Regions from separate parts of the Pseudocitrobacter sp. CD920760 genome, predicted to be linked through region 2. Evidence: predicted binding sites of a transcription regulator. Region 2 holds the regulator's gene; the other holds the start of a gene.
What was found. The regulator CRP, encoded in region 2, controls carbon source genes, mostly activating them, when cyclic AMP is high. The targets are predictions, from matches to a motif close to ATGTGANNNNNNTCACAT.
Positions count from the first base shown of each region.

Region 1: a site for CRP is predicted at 5,095-5,112, ahead of AC1MKH_RS14070 (YchE family NAAT transporter). Genes of this name have one in related genera too.

Region 1 is NZ_CM173490.1:2,993,019-3,003,074, forward strand. Features, by position in the region: gene oppC (oligopeptide ABC transporter permease OppC) at 1-841, opposite strand, end outside; gene oppB (oligopeptide ABC transporter permease OppB) at 856-1,776, opposite strand; gene oppA (oligopeptide ABC transporter substrate-binding protein OppA) at 1,861-3,492, opposite strand; gene AC1MKH_RS14070 (YchE family NAAT transporter) at 4,210-4,857, opposite strand; gene adhE (bifunctional acetaldehyde-CoA/alcohol dehydrogenase) at 5,346-8,021, shown strand; gene tdk (thymidine kinase) at 8,198-8,827, opposite strand; gene hns (histone-like nucleoid-structuring protein H-NS) at 9,709-10,056, shown strand, end outside.
Region 2 is NZ_CM173490.1:4,764,964-4,775,019, reverse strand. Features, by position in the region: gene ppiA (peptidylprolyl isomerase A) at 162-734, shown strand; gene AC1MKH_RS22560 (YhfG family protein) at 840-1,007, shown strand; gene AC1MKH_RS22555 (putative adenosine monophosphate-protein transferase Fic) at 997-1,590, shown strand; gene pabA (aminodeoxychorismate synthase component 2) at 1,630-2,193, shown strand; gene AC1MKH_RS22545 (DUF3829 domain-containing protein) at 2,209-3,309, opposite strand; gene argD (bifunctional acetylornithine/succinyldiaminopimelate transaminase) at 3,488-4,705, shown strand; gene AC1MKH_RS22535 (YccS/YhfK family putative transporter) at 4,698-6,773, opposite strand; gene crp (cAMP-activated global transcriptional regulator CRP) at 6,822-7,454, opposite strand; gene AC1MKH_RS22525 (OsmC family protein) at 7,757-8,161, shown strand; gene AC1MKH_RS22520 (phosphoribulokinase) at 8,293-9,162, opposite strand; gene AC1MKH_RS22515 (YheU family protein) at 9,189-9,407, opposite strand; gene AC1MKH_RS22510 (hydrolase) at 9,404-10,056, opposite strand, start outside.

The DNA.
Region 1 (10,056 bases), 1.8 Mb from region 2:
CCACCAGGAAACCCGCCGGGAACAGCAGCAGCCATGGAGAAACTTCCATCGAGTTGGCGCCATCGCTCAGCAATGCGCCCCAACTGCTCAGCGGCTCCTGGGTACCCAGACCCAGGAAGCTCAGGAAAGATTCAAACAGAATCATGCTTGGGACCAGCAGCGATGCATAAACCACCACCACGCCAAGCACGTTCGGCACAATGTGGCGCACCACGATGCTGGCAGTAGACACACCGCCAACCTGCGCGGCTTCGATAAACTCTTTGCGTTTCAGGCTGAGCGTTTGCCCACGGACGATACGCGCCATATCCAGCCAGGAAACCATACCGATAGCCACGAAAATCAACAGGATGTTCTGACCGAAGAAGGTCACCAGCAGGATAACGAAGAACATGAACGGGAAGGAGTTTAGGATTTCCAGCAGACGCATCATGACCGAGTCGACTTTGCCGCCGAGGTAACCAGACAGCGATCCGTACAGCGTGCCGACAATCACCGCCACCAGCGCTGCGGCAATCCCGACCATCAGCGAGATGCGCCCGCCGATTGCCACGCGCACCAGCAGGTCGCGCCCGGAGGAGTCAGTACCAAAGTAGTGACCGGATTCCATATCTGGCGCACTCGACATCATTCCCCAGTCCGTATCGAAATAGGAGAACTGCGACAGCATCGGCGCCAGGGTGACGAACAGAGCGATCAGCACTAATACCACCAGGCTGGCAACCGCTGCACGGTTATGCATAAAGCGACGGCGCGCATCCTGCCACAGGCTGCGACCTTCAACATCCAGTTGTTCACTGAAGTTCTCCAGCACCTCGCTATTTTTCTTACTCAATATCATGGCGAACTCCAGACTCAGTAACGGATTTTAGGGTCAATCACGGCGTAAAGCACATCCACGACCGCGTTAAACAAGATTGTCAGCGCGCCGACCAGAATGGTCAGGCTCAGCACCAGCGAATAATCGCGGTTCAGCGCCCCGTTGACGAACAGTTGCCCAATCCCCGGCAAGCCATAAATGGTTTCGATAACCATTGAACCGGTGATGATGCCGACAAACGCGGGCCCCATATAGGAGAGCACCGGCAGCAACGCAGGTTTTAAGGCGTGACGGAAAATAATCCGCCGCATCGGCAGGCCTTTGGCGCGCGCGGTGCGGATAAAGTTGGAGTGCAGCACTTCAATCATCGAGCCGCGGGTGATACGCGCGATACTGGCGATATAGGCCAGAGACAGCGCCACCATCGGCAGGATCATAAATTTCAGCGCCCCGCCGTTCCAGCCGCCGCCGGGAAGCCATTTCAGCGTAATGGCGAAGATCATCACCAGCAACGGCGCGACGACAAAACTGGGTATCACCACCCCGGTCATCGCGACGCCCATTACCGAGTAGTCCCATTTGGTGTTTTGCTTAAGCGCTGCAATCACGCCCGCAGTGACGCCTAATACCACCGCCAGAATAAAAGCGGCCGCCCCCAATTTCGCCGATACCGGGAAGCTGCTCGCCACCAGATCGTTAACCGAATAATCTTTATATTTAAAAGATGGCCCGAAATCGCCGTGCGCCAGTTGCTTCAGGTAACTGAAGTATTGCGTGGTGATGGGATCGTTTAAGTGGTATTTCGCTTCAATGTTCGCCATGACTTCTGGCGGTAAGGTGCGCTCACCGGTGAAAGGACTTCCCGGCGCAAGGCGCATCATAAAGAATGAAATGGTAATAAGAATAAATAGCGTCGGAATCGCTTCCAGACAGCGACGAAGTATAAATTTCAACATTGCCCGTACCTTTTGGCCAGTGCCTTCAATAATGCGATAAGCGAGACACCGTGAGACAGGCCGGGCCTGCCTCACGTATTGCCATTAGTGCTTCACAATGTACATATTTTTAGTATACGTATTATCCATTGGGTCTTTGCCGGTATAACCGCCAACCCACGGTTTCACCAGACGGGCGTTCACGTAGTAATAAACCGGAACAATCGCGCTGTCTTTATCCAGCTGCTGTTCTGCTTTATCGTACAGCGCCGTACGCTGTGCCTCGCTGGTAGCTTTGAGCGTTTCTGCCATAATGCTGTCGAATGCCGGGCTCTTATAGTGCGGGGTATTCATCGAGCTATTAGAAAGCATCATATTAAGGAAGGATGTCGGTTCGTTATAATCGGCACACCAGCCCGCACGCGCAACATCAAAGGTTCCCTGATGACGCGTATCGAGGAAGGTTTTCCACTCCTGGTTGACCAGTTTAACATTGACGCCGATATTTTTCTTCCAGATTGAAGAGGCGGCAATAGCCAGTTTCTTATGCAGATCGGAGGTGTTGTACAGCAAATTAATGGTTAACGGTTTGTCTGCGGTATAACCCGCTTCTGCCAGCAGTTTTTTCGCTTCTTCATTACGTTTATCCTGGCTCCAGCTAAACCACTCTGGCTGTGTTAATTTTGCGCCATCGGTGTATGGCGGAGTGAAGCCAAATGCCGGCTTATCCCCCTGCGCTTTCACTTTATTGACGATAATATCGCGGTCCATACCCAGCTTCAGCGCGGTACGCACGCGCACATCGGTAAATGGCGCACGTTGGTTATTAATTTCGTAGTAGTAAGTGCACAGATACGGGTCGACGTGAACTTCGTCAGGGATCTCTTTTTTCAGTTTCTGGAACAGTTCAATCGGCATGTTGTTATAGGTCATGTCGATTTCACCGCTGCGGTAGCGGTTCACGTCGGTCACTTCAGAAGAAATAGGCAGGTAGGTCACCTGGTTAACGACGGTTTTGGCGTTATCCCAGTAAGTAGGGCTACGTTCAAGCACAATACGTTCGTTGACCACCCAATCTTTTAATTTATACGCGCCATTGGTCACGATGTTTGCAGGCTGGGTCCATTTTTCGCCAAATTTCTCAATAGCGGCTTTGGGCACCGGAGAGGTTGACGGGTGCACCAGCAGTTTATAGAAGTACGGAACGGGCTCACTTAAGGTGACTTCTAAGGTATGGTCATCAACGGCTTTCACGCCGAGGTCGGTAATCGGTTTTTTGCCTTCGAGGATGCCATCAATATTGGCGATATGGCCATATTGCAGATAGCTGGCGTACGGGGATGCCGTTTTCGGGTCAACTGAACGCTGCCAGCTATAGACGAAATCTTGTGCAGTTACCGGAGAACCATCCGACCATTTTGCATCTTTACGCAGATGGAAAGTCCAGACTTTAAAATCTTTGTTGTCCCAGGATTCCGCCACGCCCGGAGACGGGTGACCATCGAGGTCGCTGACCAGCAGGCCTTCAAACAGGTCGCGGCTGATATTGGATTCCGGAACGCCTTCAATTTTGTGTGGATCGAGTGACTGTACTTCAGAGCCGTTATTGCGTACCAGCGTCTGTTTTTCTGCCAACTGTACGCCTGCGGGCACATCAGCAGCCATTGCTGCATTCCCTGCCAATAGCGCCGTGAAAATTCCCGCAGCGATTACGCTTTTCTTCGTGATGATGGACATTGTGTTGATACTCCGCTCATTATAATTACTGGATCTTGCCAGCCTGTTATCCCCTTTGGGGTCTCTGTACAGCGCAGGAGCTTTTGCGTCTGCCAGTTTTTTGGTACTGCTTGCTATCACCGACTTTTTTATTACGGCCGCTCTTTGGCAGCCTGTCGTCGATTCATTCAAGGTGTCTCCCCTGTCGAGCCACCTGTGTTATCTCTTCATTATCCGCGACGGTATAAGGCCGGAAAGTACCAAATGCCCTTCTTCGCCGCCAATATAATTTGCAAATTTGTTAAGCAATTCTCTTTTCATCGCCATCAGACCGCTTTACCCGTGAATTCAACGCACTGCCAGTTTAAAACAACTCGTTATTTTTCAAAGAGATAGCGACATCACCTCCGACAATCAGCGTATCAATGAAACCTCAGCTCATTTTATATACAAATAATTAACATTCGTTCATTATTTAGTACATTAATCTGTCGGATGGTCAAAATTACTAATATCATTTCGATTATCCGACAGCAAGCGTAACAGTATAGTGTGAGAGAAATAACATAAGAGATGGCAATGCCCGATGGAGGGTGCAGCGCTAAGGCAATGATATTAGTGAATTTTGTCTATCATCACTAAGACTTATCGCTCATGCCATTAGCACTATATTCGATATGATTTGCGAATAATGGAGCAACCGGCAGAGTCTGCTGCTCTGCCGGCTGAGAAAGGAAGTTAGTTCACAAGCCCCGGGAAAATGGCTTTTATTCCGGTCACAATAAATTCAATACCCAGCGCCATTAGCAACAGACCCATGATACGGGTGATGACGTTGATACCGGTCTGCCCTAACAAGCGCACCAGCCAGGGCGCGATGCGAAAGAGCCCCCAACAGCAGAAAGCAAACAGCGCAATGGCCACCGTAAAACCGGCGAGATAAGGAAGCGTATGAAAGCGCGTCCCCCACACGATAGTAGAACTGATTGCGCCAGGCCCAGCCATCAACGGCAGCGCTAATGGCACAACGCCCACGCTTTCGCGAATCGCCGTCTCTGATTTTTCCTGTTTGTTCTGCTTATCTTCCCCCAGCTTGCCGCTAATCATCGACATTGCGATGGTGACCACCAGGATACCGCCCGCAATGCGGAAGGAGTCGATGGAGATCCCGAAAAGTTGCAGAATGCCATCGCCGAGAAACAGCGAGGTCCACAGAATAATGGCGACGGAGAGGTTCGCCGTCATATTGGTTTTATTACGCGCGGCCGCCGTCTGGTAGCTCGTCATACTGATGAAGACGGGGATGATCCCAACCGGGTTTACCAGCGCGAATAGCCCAATAAAAAACTTCACAAAAATCGGAAAATCAAACAGAGCCTGAGTCACGTGAACTCCGAAACACCATAAAAAGTGGTAGTTGACGAAAAATGAATACAAAAACTCCGCAGAAGATACGCTGTTTGGCGGCATACTTCACCAGAATTCTGCAAAAATCACGGAAATACAGAATGTTATATATTGATTTAAATTATGCTAATGTGCACTCCAATCATCACAACCCATGGTTAACAATTTACAATCTTTACTAAAATGGGGCTGCTGAAAGGTGTCAGCTTGGCGTATTTTTGACGCTGATCACATATTTCATACTCAGAAGTGAGTAATCTTGATTACGCCGACAGATTTCAGGGAAATTCTCTGAAAGAAGTTCAGGCAACGCTCTTTGAGTTCGAAGCTCTTTTAGTAAATCAGTGAATCGGGAACGGGTTGTGGATTGTTCCTTTAAGGTCTAAGCAAGCTGGTAGCGCTCTGTCTATACTGACTTGTCGAGCAGATGATTTACTAAAAAAGTTTAACATTATCAGGAGAGCATTATGGCTGTTACTAATGTCGCTGAACTTAACGCACTCGTAGAGCGCGTAAAAAAAGCCCAGCGTGAATATGCCAGTTTCACTCAAGAACAAGTCGACAAAATCTTCCGCGCCGCCGCTCTGGCTGCCGCAGATGCTCGAATTCCTCTCGCAAAAATGGCTGTTGCCGAATCCGGCATGGGTATTGTTGAAGATAAAGTGATCAAAAACCACTTTGCTTCTGAATACATCTATAACGCCTATAAAGATGAAAAAACCTGTGGCGTCCTCTCTGAAGACGACACCTTCGGTACCATCACCATCGCTGAACCTATCGGCATTATCTGTGGTATCGTCCCGACTACCAACCCGACTTCAACCGCTATCTTTAAATCACTGATCAGCCTGAAGACGCGTAACGCTATCATCTTCTCTCCGCATCCGCGTGCTAAAGATGCAACGAACAAAGCAGCAGACATCGTCCTGCAGGCAGCTATCGCTGCTGGCGCGCCGAAAGATCTGATCGGCTGGATTGACCAACCGTCTGTAGAACTGTCTAACGCCCTGATGCACCACCCGGACATCAACCTGATTCTCGCGACCGGTGGTCCAGGCATGGTTAAAGCAGCATACAGCTCCGGTAAACCAGCAATCGGCGTAGGCGCAGGTAACACCCCGGTTGTTATCGACGAAACCGCTGATATCAAACGTGCTGTTGCATCCGTGCTGATGTCTAAAACCTTCGATAACGGCGTAATTTGTGCGTCTGAACAGTCTGTTGTTGTGGTTGATTCCGTATACGACGCCGTTCGCGAACGTTTCGCCAGCCACGGCGGCTACATGCTGCAGGGTAAAGAGCTGAAAGCCGTTCAGGACATCATCCTGAAAAATGGCGCGCTGAACGCCGCTATCGTGGGTCAGCCTGCGGCTAAAATCGCAGAACTGGCAGGCTTCACCGTACCGGCGACCACCAAGATTCTGATTGGTGAAGTGAAAGTTGTCGACGAAAGCGAACCGTTTGCACACGAAAAACTGTCTCCGACACTGGCAATGTACCGCGCCAAAGACTTCGAAGATGCTGTTGTTAAAGCTGAAAAACTGGTTGCCATGGGCGGTATCGGTCATACCTCTTGCCTGTATACCGACCAGGACAACCAGCCGGAACGCGTCGCTCACTTCGGTCAAATGATGAAAACCGCGCGTATCCTGATTAACACCCCGGCTTCTCAGGGTGGTATCGGTGACCTGTATAACTTCAAACTCGCACCTTCCCTGACTCTGGGTTGTGGTTCATGGGGTGGTAACTCCATCTCTGAAAACGTTGGTCCTAAGCACCTGATCAACAAAAAAACCGTTGCTAAGCGAGCTGAAAACATGTTGTGGCACAAACTTCCGAAATCTATCTACTTCCGCCGTGGCTCACTGCCAATCGCGCTGGATGAAGTGATTACTGATGGCCACAAACGTGCGCTCATCGTGACTGACCGCTTCCTGTTCAACAACGGCTACGCAGACCAGATCACCTCTGTTCTGAAAGCGGCTGGCGTTGAAGTTGAAGTGTTCTTTGAAGTTGAAGCAGACCCAACCCTGACCGTTGTTCGCAAAGGCGCAGAGCTGGCTAACTCCTTCAAACCAGACGTGATCATCGCGCTGGGCGGCGGTTCCCCGATGGATGCTGCGAAAATCATGTGGGTTATGTACGAGCACCCGGAAACTCACTTCGAAGAACTGGCGCTGCGCTTTATGGACATCCGTAAACGTATCTACAAGTTCCCGAAAATGGGTGTGAAAGCGAAAATGATCGCTGTCACCACCACTTCCGGTACCGGTTCTGAAGTCACGCCGTTTGCGGTAGTAACCGACGACGCTACAGGTCAGAAATATCCGCTGGCAGACTACGCGCTGACCCCGGATATGGCGATTGTCGATGCCAACCTGGTGATGGATATGCCGAAATCCCTGTGTGCTTTCGGTGGTCTTGATGCGGTCACTCACGCCCTGGAAGCTTACGTTTCCGTTCTGGCCTCTGAGTTCTCCGACGGTCAGGCTCTGCAAGCGTTGAAACTGCTGAAAGAAAACCTGCCAGCGTCCTACCACGAAGGGTCTAAAAACCCGGTAGCACGTGAGCGCGTTCACAGTGCAGCAACCATCGCTGGTATCGCGTTTGCGAACGCCTTCCTGGGTGTATGTCACTCCATGGCGCACAAACTGGGTTCTCAGTTCCACATTCCTCACGGTCTGGCGAACGCCCTGTTGATCAGCAACGTTATTCGCTACAACGCGAACGACAACCCGACCAAACAGACTGCATTCAGCCAGTACGACCGTCCGCAGGCACGTCGTCGTTACGCTGAAATCGCTGACCACCTGGGTCTGAGCGCACCGGGCGACCGTACTGCGGCTAAAATCCAGAAACTGCTGGCATGGCTGGAAGAAATCAAAGCTGAACTGGGTATTCCTAAGTCTATCCGTGAAGCTGGCGTTCAGGAAGCTGACTTCCTGGCTAACGTCGACAAACTGTCTGAAGATGCGTTTGACGACCAGTGCACCGGCGCTAACCCGCGCTACCCGCTGATTTCTGAACTGAAACAAATCCTGCTGGATACCTTCTACGGACGTGAGTACAACGAAGGCGAAGTTGAAGTGAAGAAAGAAGCTGCACCAGCAAAAGCTGAGAAAAAAGCGAAAAAATCCGCTTAATCAGCCGCTGAACTAACGCTCTGATAGCAAGCCCCATCTCAGGATGGGGCTTTTTTTTTGCTTATCGTGTTAACTCGCGCGAGTGCGCTAAAGAAGGATCAATATCGTATTAGAGATTTGGCCCCACTCACGCCATATTAACCGCAGACGTGAGCGGAGAACGCGCGAGAGCGCAATCAGGCAGGGTGACGGCAGTGACGGTGCTTATCCTGAATAACGGCCAGAGAGCCCTCTTCCAGCGCTTCTTTATAGTGTTTACGACAGACGGAGACGTAACGCTCATTTCCGCCAATAACCACTTGCTCGCCTTCATTATAAGGGCGGCCTTCTTGATCAAGACGCAACACCATGCTGGCTTTACGGCCGCAGAAACAAATCGTTTTTAATTCCACCAGCTTGTCAGATAGCGCCAGTAAATACTGGCTGCCGCCAAACAGCTCACCGCGGAAGTCAGTACGTAAGCCATAGCATAAAACAGGAATATCGAGCTGATCGACAACGTCAGAGAGCTCGTAGACCTGTTGACGCGTCAGGAACTGGCATTCATCCACCAGCACGCAGTTAACCGCCTCACGCGCGTTCTCAGCGCTAATTTCATCAAAGAGCTGACTACCCTGGTTAAACAGCTTTGCCGGCGAGGAGAGCCCGATACGCGAACTGACTTTGCCAGCACCGAAACGGTCATCAATTTCGGCGGTATAAACCACGGTACGCATCCCACGTTCCTGGTAATTGTATGATGACTGCAATAGCGCCGTAGACTTACCCGCGTTCATTGCAGAATAGTAGAAATAAAGTTGTGCCATTGGCCGCGAAACCCTAATCAATACGTTTTCAGACCCCGGCAGTGTACCATATTTTATCCTGCCCTACGCTCGCGCATACAAAACATGCGGTTTTTGTATAACTGTCACCATCATAAACATTAAGAATGATGAATCATTGCTTAAAACAGGACACGGCAGGTTACAAATTACCTATATTGGCTTCCAGGCCCCGACAGATGCGGCCTCGTCGATTAATCCGTCTACCAAACTTCAACTGGCTATGTTCAACAAAAATAAGAGCGACATCAATAAATAAGAAATATCGTTAAAATCTGCACAGCTTCCCTCAGCAACCTGAAAGGCTTACAACAGGTTGGCTGACAATTTGAATAGCATGAAAATAACATCGTCATAACTATGGATTTAATAGGAAAACCGGGGGTAATAACGGCTACGTTTCTTCTGTATCGGGTGATCGGCATAAGTCAGCATGAGGTCGTTATTATCCCGGCGCTGTCGCCAGGTCAGCAATGTTACTATCACGTAAGGGCAATGGTTCACCCTGTATCACCTCAGGTGTGATTTAGCATAGTAACCATTCATAACCTATAAAGAAGCGCACAAAATTGATACGGACCAACTAATACATAAGGTTGATATTTATCCATACGGAGTATATGCCGCCTGCGTTACAGTCCTGACGTGCTGCATTCTCCGGCGTGTTATAGTTCAGGCTTTCCCGACAATAGACCGGGTAAAGTTGTGAAGCAGCACTAAAAATTTAACTTTTAGATATTAATAAAAGCACCAAATAACACGTTATTTTGAATTCCTTACATTCCTCCCTATTGCACAACTGAATTTAACGCTCTATTATTACTTCAACAAACCACCCCCAATATAAGTTTGAGAATACTACAATGAGCGAAGCACTTAAAATTTTGAACAACATCCGTACTCTTCGTGCGCAGGCAAGAGAATGCACCCTTGAAACGCTTGAAGAAATGCTGGAAAAATTAGAAGTTGTTGTTAACGAGCGTCGCGAAGAAGAAAACGCGGCAGCGGCTGAAGTTGAAGAGCGCACTCGTAAACTGCAACAATACCGTGAAATGCTGATTGCTGACGGCATTGATCCGAACGAATTGCTGAACAGCATTGCTGCTGCTAAAACCGGTACCAAAGCAAAACGCGCTGCGCGTCCGGCTAAATACAGCTACGTTGATGAAAACGGCGAAACGAAAACCTGGACCGGCCAGGGTCGTACTCCT
Region 2 (10,056 bases):
CTAACGTGACTTACGTCACATTAAAAATGCGTAGATCTCAGCGCCGCGCTGGTTACATCTGTTTCAACTAAGTAAACTTAAGTAAAAGTCTGGCCTGGGGTGCAAACCCTCTTTAGAATCAAGCCACTTGCCTTCTTTACTGCACCCGTTAAGGAATTCTCATGCTCAAATCAACTCTGGCGGCCATGACGGCTGTTTTTGCACTCTCAGCGATCTCCCCGGCGGCCCTGGCTGCAACCGGTGATCCGCATGTGCTGCTGACGACCTCCGCAGGGAATATTGAGCTGGAGCTGAACAGCCAGAAAGCGCCGGTTTCCGTGGAAAACTTCGTGAACTACGTCAACAGCGGTTTCTATAACAACACCACTTTCCACCGCGTGATCCCCGGATTCATGGTGCAGGGCGGTGGTTTTAACGAGCAGATGCAGCAGAAGCAACCGAACCCGCCTATCAAAAACGAAGCGGACAACGGCCTGCGTAACACCCGTGGCACTATCTCGATGGCTCGTACTGCTGATAAAGATAGCGCAACCAGCCAGTTCTTCATCAACGTTGCGGATAATGCCTTCCTCGATCACGGTCAGCGTGATTTTGGCTACGCGGTATTTGGTAAGGTTGTCAAAGGGATGGACGTCGCTGATAAAATTTCTCAGGTGCAGTCCCATAACGTTGGCCCGTACCAGAATGTGCCGACCAAACCGGTTGTTATCCTCTCCGCAAAAGTCCTGCCGTAAATTCGTCTTCGCGCGGGCGATGCCGTCCGCGCGTTTTTGCCTTTCTGCATAACCTGGAATTGCTGCTTATACTTGTGGCAAACGGGAACAGTTCAGGGAGGCTGCATGAAAAAACTCACCGATAAGCAAAAAGCTCAGCTCTGGGAAAAGACACGCAACGAGAATTTTCAGGCCAGTCGCCGCCTGGAAGGTGTTGATATCCCGTTGGTCACCCTGAGCGCCGAAGACGCGCTGACACGCATTGAACAACTGCGGGGGCACTATGAGCGATAAATTCGGTAACGACCGCGACCCTTATCTGTTCCCCGGTTTAAACGTGATGCGTAATAAACTGGGCATCCACGAAGCCACCCGCCTTGAGCAGGCCGCCTGGGAGCTTACCTCTCTGCGTGCCGCGACCCTCGAACTTGGCCCGCAGGTGCGCGGGCTTCCCTGGCTGTGCGCCATTCATTATCAGCTCTATCAGGATGTGTTTGACTGGGCCGGAAAGTATCGGGAAATCAATATCTACCACGGCGATACACCATTCTGCCATTTCACGCGCATTGAAAAAGAAGGCAACGCCCTGATGCAGGAACTGGAAGACGAGGACTGGCTGACGGGGCTGGAGAAAGACGCATTTATTGAGCGGTTGACGTGGTACTACTGCGAAATCAACGTTCTGCATCCGTTTCGCATTGGCAGCGGCCTGGCGCAGCGCATTTTCTTTGAGCAACTGGCGATTCACGCGGGCTACGCGCTGGACTGGCGGGAGATTGAACCGCTACGCTGGAACGACGCCAACCAGCAGGGGGCGATGGGGGATTTGAAACCGCTGCTGGCGTTGTTTACGAAAGTGGTGAGAGTCGCTGCCTGACCCGGTAGAATGCTCCGGTTTGCTGTAACCGGAGCCGCCATGATCCTGCTAATTGATAACTACGATTCCTTTACCTGGAACCTCTACCAGTACTTCTGCGAGCTGGGCGCTGAGGTGCTCGTGAAGCGCAACGATGACATCTCCCTCGCGCAAATCGACGCGCTCAACCCGGCGAAAATCGTTATCTCCCCTGGCCCCTGTACGCCGGATGACGCGGGTATTTCGCTGGAGGTCATTCGCCATTACGCCGGAAAAACGCCGCTGCTGGGCGTCTGCCTGGGGCATCAGGCGATTGCGCAGGCGTTTGGCGCGCGCATCGTGCGGGCGAAAAAAGTGATGCACGGCAAAACTTCGCCCATTACGCACAACGGGCAGGGCGTTTTTCAGGGGCTGAATAACCCGCTGACCGTCACCCGCTACCATTCCCTGCTGATCGATCCGGATACGCTACCGGAAACCTTCGAAGTGACCGCGCGCAGTGAAAGCGGCGAGATCATGGGCATTCGCCATCGCCAGTGGGATCTCGAAGGCGTGCAGTTCCACCCGGAAAGTATTCTCAGCGAACAAGGGCATGCACTGCTGGCAAACTTCCTGCGGCGTTGATGATGAAGGCGTCTTTTACATCTCGCAAGTGACGCCGGTAATAAGCTGGTTATACACTCCGAACAGCGCCATCTGCTTTTGTTCCAGCTCGTCCAGCAGCGTTGTGTTCTTTTCCACGCTTTCACCGACACCCTGCAGGGTGAGTTTGAGGTGGATAATGAATGCGTCAAGTGCCTTTGCATAGTCTTTGATATAGGCCTCGTCGAGGCCGTTGTCGCTGAGGGCGCGCGGATCTGTTGCCAGTGAATTGATCAGCGCCAGTTCGCCTTCGAGTTGTTCTGTTTTTTGTTGCCATGCGGCCAGGGGAATATGTTCGACCTTTTTCTGCTGAGAAATCACGGTATATAAGCGGTCAACGATCTCCTGCACAGTGTCTGCGCTTTCAACAACCGCCAGTCGTCCTGTCAGGCCACAGTCTTTATAGTACGCCAGTTCAATATCATGCTCTTCGCTGAACAACGCATTGCGAAGGGTGCTCGCCTCTCGGGAAGCCTGCCGGTATTGCTGCCAGGCCTGATCCAGCGCCATATGCAATGCCGGCGCTTTACTCAGGCGATCCTGCCGATAGGCGCCAGAGGTGTGATATTCAACAAGCGCATTAACCGCCTCGGACAATGTTATTTCGCTCTCGATCAGCGTTTGCCCGGCGCGATCCAGTTGCGGTAATGGTGGCTGCGTGGCCGAGATGGTTTTACCGATGCGCCGGTACGTTTCTCTCTCTTCGGGGCTGGATATCACCTTAAATTGTGACATCAGTATGTCGAATTCGCTTTCCGTGACAGGTTCTTTGCGCCTGAAGAGCCGTTGTGCTTTGACCGTTTTAACGTAGCTCTCTTTGGCCCAGACAAGTTGCTGACCGATAACCGTCGGCAGTTCAACATCTTCCTCACTGCTTTTGTCATACTGATAGGCGGGGGAATCGTTGTTGATAATGTCCAGCCACTGATTGGCTTTCATTGCGACGTTGTTATGCGTATCAACACTATCAGTTTGCGCAGGCGCAGGCGCAGGCGCAGGCGCAGGCTCAGACGTTGGCGGTGTTTCATCGTTGGCATTATCGCAGCCGCAAAGCAGCCCTATGCACAACGAGATAATGGCGATGCGTTTTAGAAACATACTATTCCCTTAGTGATTATTTCCATTGTTACGATTGCGTAGCATAACTTTCCGGCTAAAAACATAAAGCTAAAATTGTGTGTTTCCGCAATTGCATATTGCCATTGAGTGATTTTTTATGCATATTTTGTGATTATAATTTCATAATCATTGCTGCATAATCACAGAAGGGCATGACATGACAACCAAACAACCTGCAATTACCCGCGCGACATTCGATCAGGTGATCCTGCCAATTTATGCACCGGCGGAGTTTATCCCGGTAAAAGGTAAAGGCAGCCGCGTGTGGGATCAGCAGGGGAAAGAGTACGTCGATTTCGCCGGCGGGATTGCGGTGACGGCGCTGGGGCATTGCCATCCGGCGCTGGTTGAGGCGCTGAAATCGCAGGGCGAAACCCTGTGGCACACCAGCAACGTATTCACCAATGAACCGGCGCTGCGTCTGGGGCAGAAGCTGGTGGACGCCACCTTCGCCGAGCGCGTGGTGTTTATGAACTCCGGTACTGAAGCCAACGAAACCGCGTTCAAACTGGCGCGGTACTACGCCTCTACGCGTCATAGCCCGTACAAAAGTAAGATTATTGCCTTCCACAACGCCTTCCATGGTCGCTCGTTGTTTACGGTTTCCGTCGGCGGTCAGCCGAAATATTCCGATGGCTTTGGCCCAAAACCGGCGGATATCGTCCATGTGCCGTTTAACGATTTGCACGCGGTGGAAGCGGTGATTGACGACCATACCTGCGCGATTGTGGTCGAACCCGTTCAGGGCGAAGGCGGCGTGCTGGCCGCGACGCCGGAATTTTTACAGGGGCTGCGTGACCTGTGCGATAAACATCAGGCGCTGTTGGTGTTTGATGAAGTGCAGAGCGGGATGGGCCGTACCGGTTCGCTGTTCGCCTATATGCACTATGGCGTGACGCCGGATATCCTCACCAGCGCGAAAGCATTGGGCGGGGGTTTCCCGATTAGCGCCATGCTCACTACCGAAGATATCGCCAGCGCATTTCACGTCGGCTCCCACGGCTCGACCTACGGTGGTAACCCGCTGGCGTGCGCCGTGGCGGGTGCGGCATTCGATATTATCAACACGCCGGAAGTGCTGAATGGCGTTCATGCCAAACGCGAGCGTTTTGTGCAACATTTGCAGGATATCGACGCGAAGTATGATGTCTTCAGCGATATTCGCGGCATGGGCCTGCTGATTGGCGCCGAGCTGAAAGAACCGTACAAAGGCCGCGCACGTGAATTCCTTTACGCGGCCGCTGATGCCGGTGTCATGGTGCTGAACGCCGGGCCAGACGTGATGCGTTTCGCGCCATCGCTGGTGGTGGAAGAAAAAGACATCGACGACGGCATGACGCGCTTTGCACAGGCGGTGGCGAAAGTCGTCAGTTGATATGGCGGTTTAGCCAGATACCGTGCCGTGGCCGCTGACGCCATGCCACCGATGAAATGGTGTGCATGGTGTTGAGATGGCCCAGAATACGCTGGAGATGCTGTTCCATGGTGCTGAGTGGCCCGTGGGACAGCGTATCCGGCGACTCCATGATGTTCACATCCCCGCTGCTGCCCGATTCATCATACTCCAGACGTTGCTGGCAGCGTTGCAGGGCGACTTCACACGATTCCAGATAACGTTGCATCAGCTCCGGCGAGAGCGTGTCGTGCTCACGCGCCAGCGTGGTCATGGCGTTGATATGTTCGACGATGAACTGGCTGTGCGTCACCCACAGTTTCATATCTTCCAGATAGTGCGTATTAAAGCCCGGTTCCTGCATCGCCTGATTGAGCGAGTTAAACAAGGCGTTATGCGCCTGGTTGACGCGCATACGTTGATACGCCAGTTTTTCCGCGGAAGGGTCGTCACTCAAAATTAACTGGATCGCTTCCTGATCCGCTTCCAGCGCAGAGTGCGCATTTTTCCGCAGCAGGCCGCTTTGCCACTGCGGCCACAGCCACAGCATGCCGCCGAAGGCAATCAGGCAGCCAATAATGGTGTCGGCGAAACGCGCGACGATAAACTGCTCGCCGTTGAGCGTCAGCAATTGCAGGGTATATACCGCCGTAATGGTGAAACCCACCGTCGCCCAGCCGTAGCTTTTACGAATGATCAGATAGCTTATCAGGGTGATCACCAGCATCGCGGCCAGCGCAAACCCTTCCGGGAAGTGATAATGCAGTGTGGCGGCGGCAATCACCAGCCCCGCCAGGGTGCCCGCCGCACGGTGGAAGATACGCACGCGCGTCGCGCCGTAACCGTTTTGCGTCACCAACAGCACGGTCATTAAGATCCAGTAGGGTTTTGGCAGATGCAGCGCTGCGCCCATCAGGCTGGCGATGCTCAGCATCACGCTTAAACGTGCGGCATTACGCAGCGCGGGCGATTTCAGCGACAGATAGCTTTTCAGCGCCGGGAACAGCGGCAGACGGCGCTCTTTATCAGCCATCAGATTACGCGGATAAAGCGGACGCTGCGAACGCAACACTTTGGCGATGCGGCTGAAGTGCCAGGCGCAGAATTGCCCAACCGGGTTATCGGGATGCTGGCGGGCAATTTTCTCCAGCGCGCCAATTTGCTTATCCATGTTGAAGCGCGTCGGGAAGCGGTGATAGAGAATATCATCGGCCATGACCCGCAGGCGCGCGGCGACGGTTTGCGCGTTCCAGCGAATCACCGCTTCGGCGTGGCTGCGCTCGACCAGTTTTTGCACCTCTTCCGGCTGGTGCAGACTCACCGAAATGTGCTCCTGCAAATCCAGCCCCATCTGGAAGGCGCGCAGCAGGCGCTTGTAATCATTGTGCTGATTGGCCGCCAGCATGTGCATCTGCTGATAGCACTGGGAAATCAGATCGACCACTTTCTGCTGACGATTAAGCAACGGCGGCAGGGCGGTATTGGGGTCGGTATGTTGCGTCAGCAGGCTATATTTGGCTTCGCAGTACTCCGCCAGTTGGCGGTAAAGCAGGCTTAACGACTCGCGTAGCGGTTGTTCACGCCACAGCCAGAACCAAAACCAGTTGAACAACCCGTACCACAGCGTGCCGAGCGCGTAGATCAGTAACGGTTCCCAGATGGGCATATTGCCCGCCAGGCTCAGGGTAAAAATCGCGGCAATTAGCGAGGCCGGAAGCAATCGCCCGTGCAGGGCGCTGATTTCGGCGGTAACGCCCAGCACCATCGCCAGACCGGTGAGAATAAACGGCAGCGGGATATCATCGGCCAACAGCAGTTGCACAATCAGGCTGCAACCGGCGAACAGCGACCCACCGATAATCAGGCGTTTGAAGAAACGTTTATGGGGAGTATCCAGCCCGGCGATGTTGCAGCAGGCAGGCACTAAAGAGAACAGTAAGCCGTGTTGAAGCTGGCCAAGAATCAGGCCGACGGCGACCGGCAAACATAACACCAGCGTTTGCCGCAGTGCATAGTTGACTTCCGGATGGTAAATCAGCCTGCGCCACATACGAGACAAAAACGGCGTATTGCGCGAACAATACGCCGTCAGACGGGATTAACGCGTGCCGTAAACGACGATCGTTTTACCGTGTGCGGAGATCAGGTTCTGATCTTCCAGCATCTTCAGGATACGACCCACGGTTTCACGAGAGCAGCCGACGATCTGACCGATTTCCTGACGGGTGATTTTGATCTGCATACCGTCCGGGTGGGTCATAGCATCCGGCTGTTTTGCCAGATTCAGCAGCGTCTGCGCGATACGACCGGTAACGTCGAGGAACGCCAGGTTGCCCACTTTCTCAGAGGTGACCTGCAGACGGCGCGCCATCTGAGACGAGAGACGCATCAGGATATCCGGGTTAACCTGGATGAGCTGACGGAATTTCTTATAGGAGATTTCAGCCACTTCACAGGCGGTTTTCGCCCGAACCCAGGCGCTACGTTCCTGGCCTTCTTCAAACAGGCCCAGTTCACCGATGAAATCGCCCTGGTTGAGGTAGGAAAGGATCATCTCTTTGCCTTCCTCATCCTTGATGAGTACTGCCACGGAGCCTTTAACGATGTAGTACAGCGTTTCCGCTTTTTCACCCTGGTGAATCAGCGTGCTCTTCGATGGGTACTTATGAATGTGGCAATGAGACAAGAACCATTCGAGAGTCGGGTCTGTTTGCGGTTTGCCAAGCACCATGCGCGGTTATCCTCTGTTATAAGCTATCGCCAGCGGCATAAATCAGGCAGCCACTGGTTGAAATAATATCCTTCCCTCTACCTGGGAAGTTGGTCGTCAAAGATTGTCGCGACCAGTATGTGATGTCCTCTGCATACATGCAGTACGTTTATGTATCTCTGTAGCATCCCGACTGTTTTAGCATAGCTTTTGCCGTGTGTCTCCTGGTGTCTCGCTTCAGCATGACCCAGGTCTACTTCCGTTGCGAGATTTGTTATGTGCGCGTAATCTGACAATAAATTTGCAACTCTGGAGTGACAATTATGCAAGCGCGTGTGAAATGGGTTGAAGGGTTAACCTTCCTGGGTGAGTCGGCTTCCGGGCACCAGATTTTGATGGATGGCAACTCAGGTGATAAAGCGCCAAGCCCGATGGAAATCGTGCTGATGGCAGCGGGCGGCTGTAGCGCCATCGACGTGGTGTCTATTCTGCAAAAGGGCCGTTACGACGTGACCGATTGTGAAGTTAAACTGACGTCTGAACGCCGCGAAGAAGCGCCACGTCTATTCACGCACATTAATCTGCACTTCATTGTGACCGGCAAAGAGCTGAAAGATGCGGCGGTGTCCCGTGCGGTGGACTTGTCCGCTGAGAAATATTGTTCAGTGGCGCTGATGCTGGGCAAAGCGGTGAACATTACCCATTCTTATGAGGTGGTGGAGGGGTAAGTTGAGACACCCCTCACCCTAACCCTCTCCCGCAGGGAGAGGGGACTGACCGTGCGGTGTTCAGGTTCTGCGCTGATTTTCTCCCTCTCCCTGCGGGAGAGGGCCGGGGTGAGGGGCCCAGCCTGCACCCTTCACCCAATCTTCTTCCCTTCCATCAACCGCTGCACCAGCGGCGTCATGATCAATTCCATCGCCAGCCCCATCTTGCCGCCGGGCACTACCAGCGTATTCATATGCGAGATAAACGAGCCCTGCAACATCGCCAGCAGCCACGGGAAATCGATATTATCGAGATTGCGGAAGTGGATCACCACAAAGCTCTCATCCAGCGACGGAATGCCTTTGGCGGCGAAGGGATCGGAGGTATCGACCGTTGGCACACGCTGGAAGTTGAGATGCGTGCGCGAGAACTGCGGGGTGATGTAGTTGATGTAATCTTCCATCGAACGGACCACGGAATCCATCACCGCCTCGCGGGAGTGACCCCGCTCGCTGGTGTCGCGGATCATCTTCTGGATCCACTCCAGGTTTACGATTGGCACCACACCCACCAGTAAATCGACATGCTTTGCCACATCATGATGCGGCGTGACCACGCCGCCGTGCAGCCCTTCATAGAACAGCACGTCGGTCGGCTCAGGCAGCGGTTGCCACGGGGTAAAGGTTCCCGGCACCTGATTCCACGGCACCGCTTCATCATAGGTATGCAGATATTTTCGCGACTGTCCGGTGCCGCTGTGCCCGTACTCGCGGAACGTTTGTTCCAGCAGGCTGAAGTCGTTGGCATCCGGCCCGAAGTAGCTGATATGACGCCCCATATCGCGCGCCTTACGAATAGCTAAGTCCATTTCCGGACGCGTGTAGCGATGAAAGCTGTCGCCTTCCACCTCTGCGGCATGGAGTTTGAGTTGGGCGAAAATCTTGCGGAACGCGAGGCTGGTGGTGGTGGTTCCCGCCCCGCTGGAACCCGTGACGGCGATAACCGGATGTTTGGCAGACATAGCGAACAACTCCCGAGTCGGTAAGATTAACCGCGAAACTGGCTGCGGGGCATAATGTTGACGGTTTCATGAAGTTCCGACCACACCAGTACCGCTTCGCCGCGTTGTAGTTGCTGTTTTACGTCGGCGACCTTTTGCGCAAGTGAACGTTCATATTCACCATAATCGGTGCCTTCACGCAACACAAAGCTTTCAATCAGGTTATCGAGCGTTTCAGCGTCGATGTCTTGCCACGGAATGATCATTTTTCACCTCCAAGCCACGGCATCAGCCAGTCGGGAATACGTCGCTCCAGCCACATTTGCGGGCGGCGGAAGGTGCCGCCGATAAAGCCGACGTGACCGCCATGTTCCGTTAACTGGTATTCGACGCAGGCGGGGAGGGCGTCGGCGTCGGGGATAACGTGGTGATCCATAAACGGATCGTCTTTCGCATGAATAATCAGCGTCGGAATGGCTATCTGATTGAGCAACGGCATGGCGCTACATTGACGATAATAGTCGATAGCGTCGGCGAAACCGTGAATTTTGGCAGTAATCAGGTCATCAAATTCACGGATTTTGCGCACGCGCTTCAACTGGCGCAAATCGACCGGCAGCGTGCCGGGATACGCCGCCAGTTTGCGCGAGGCGTTGCCTTTTAACAGGTTCAGCAAATAGCGCTGATACACCCGCGAAAAGCCCTTTTCCATATGATAGCTACAGGCTTCCAGCACAAATGGCGCGGAGACAATCACCGCAGCATCCAGCGGAACCGTAGGGCCTTCTTTCGCCAGCAGGCAGGCGAGCATGTTGCCGCCGAGTGAATAACCGACCGCCGCCGTGGGCGCATCGCCCAGTTCCTGCTTCAGCCAGTTTAAAAACCAGGTGCCGTCTTCTGTTTCACCAGAGTGAT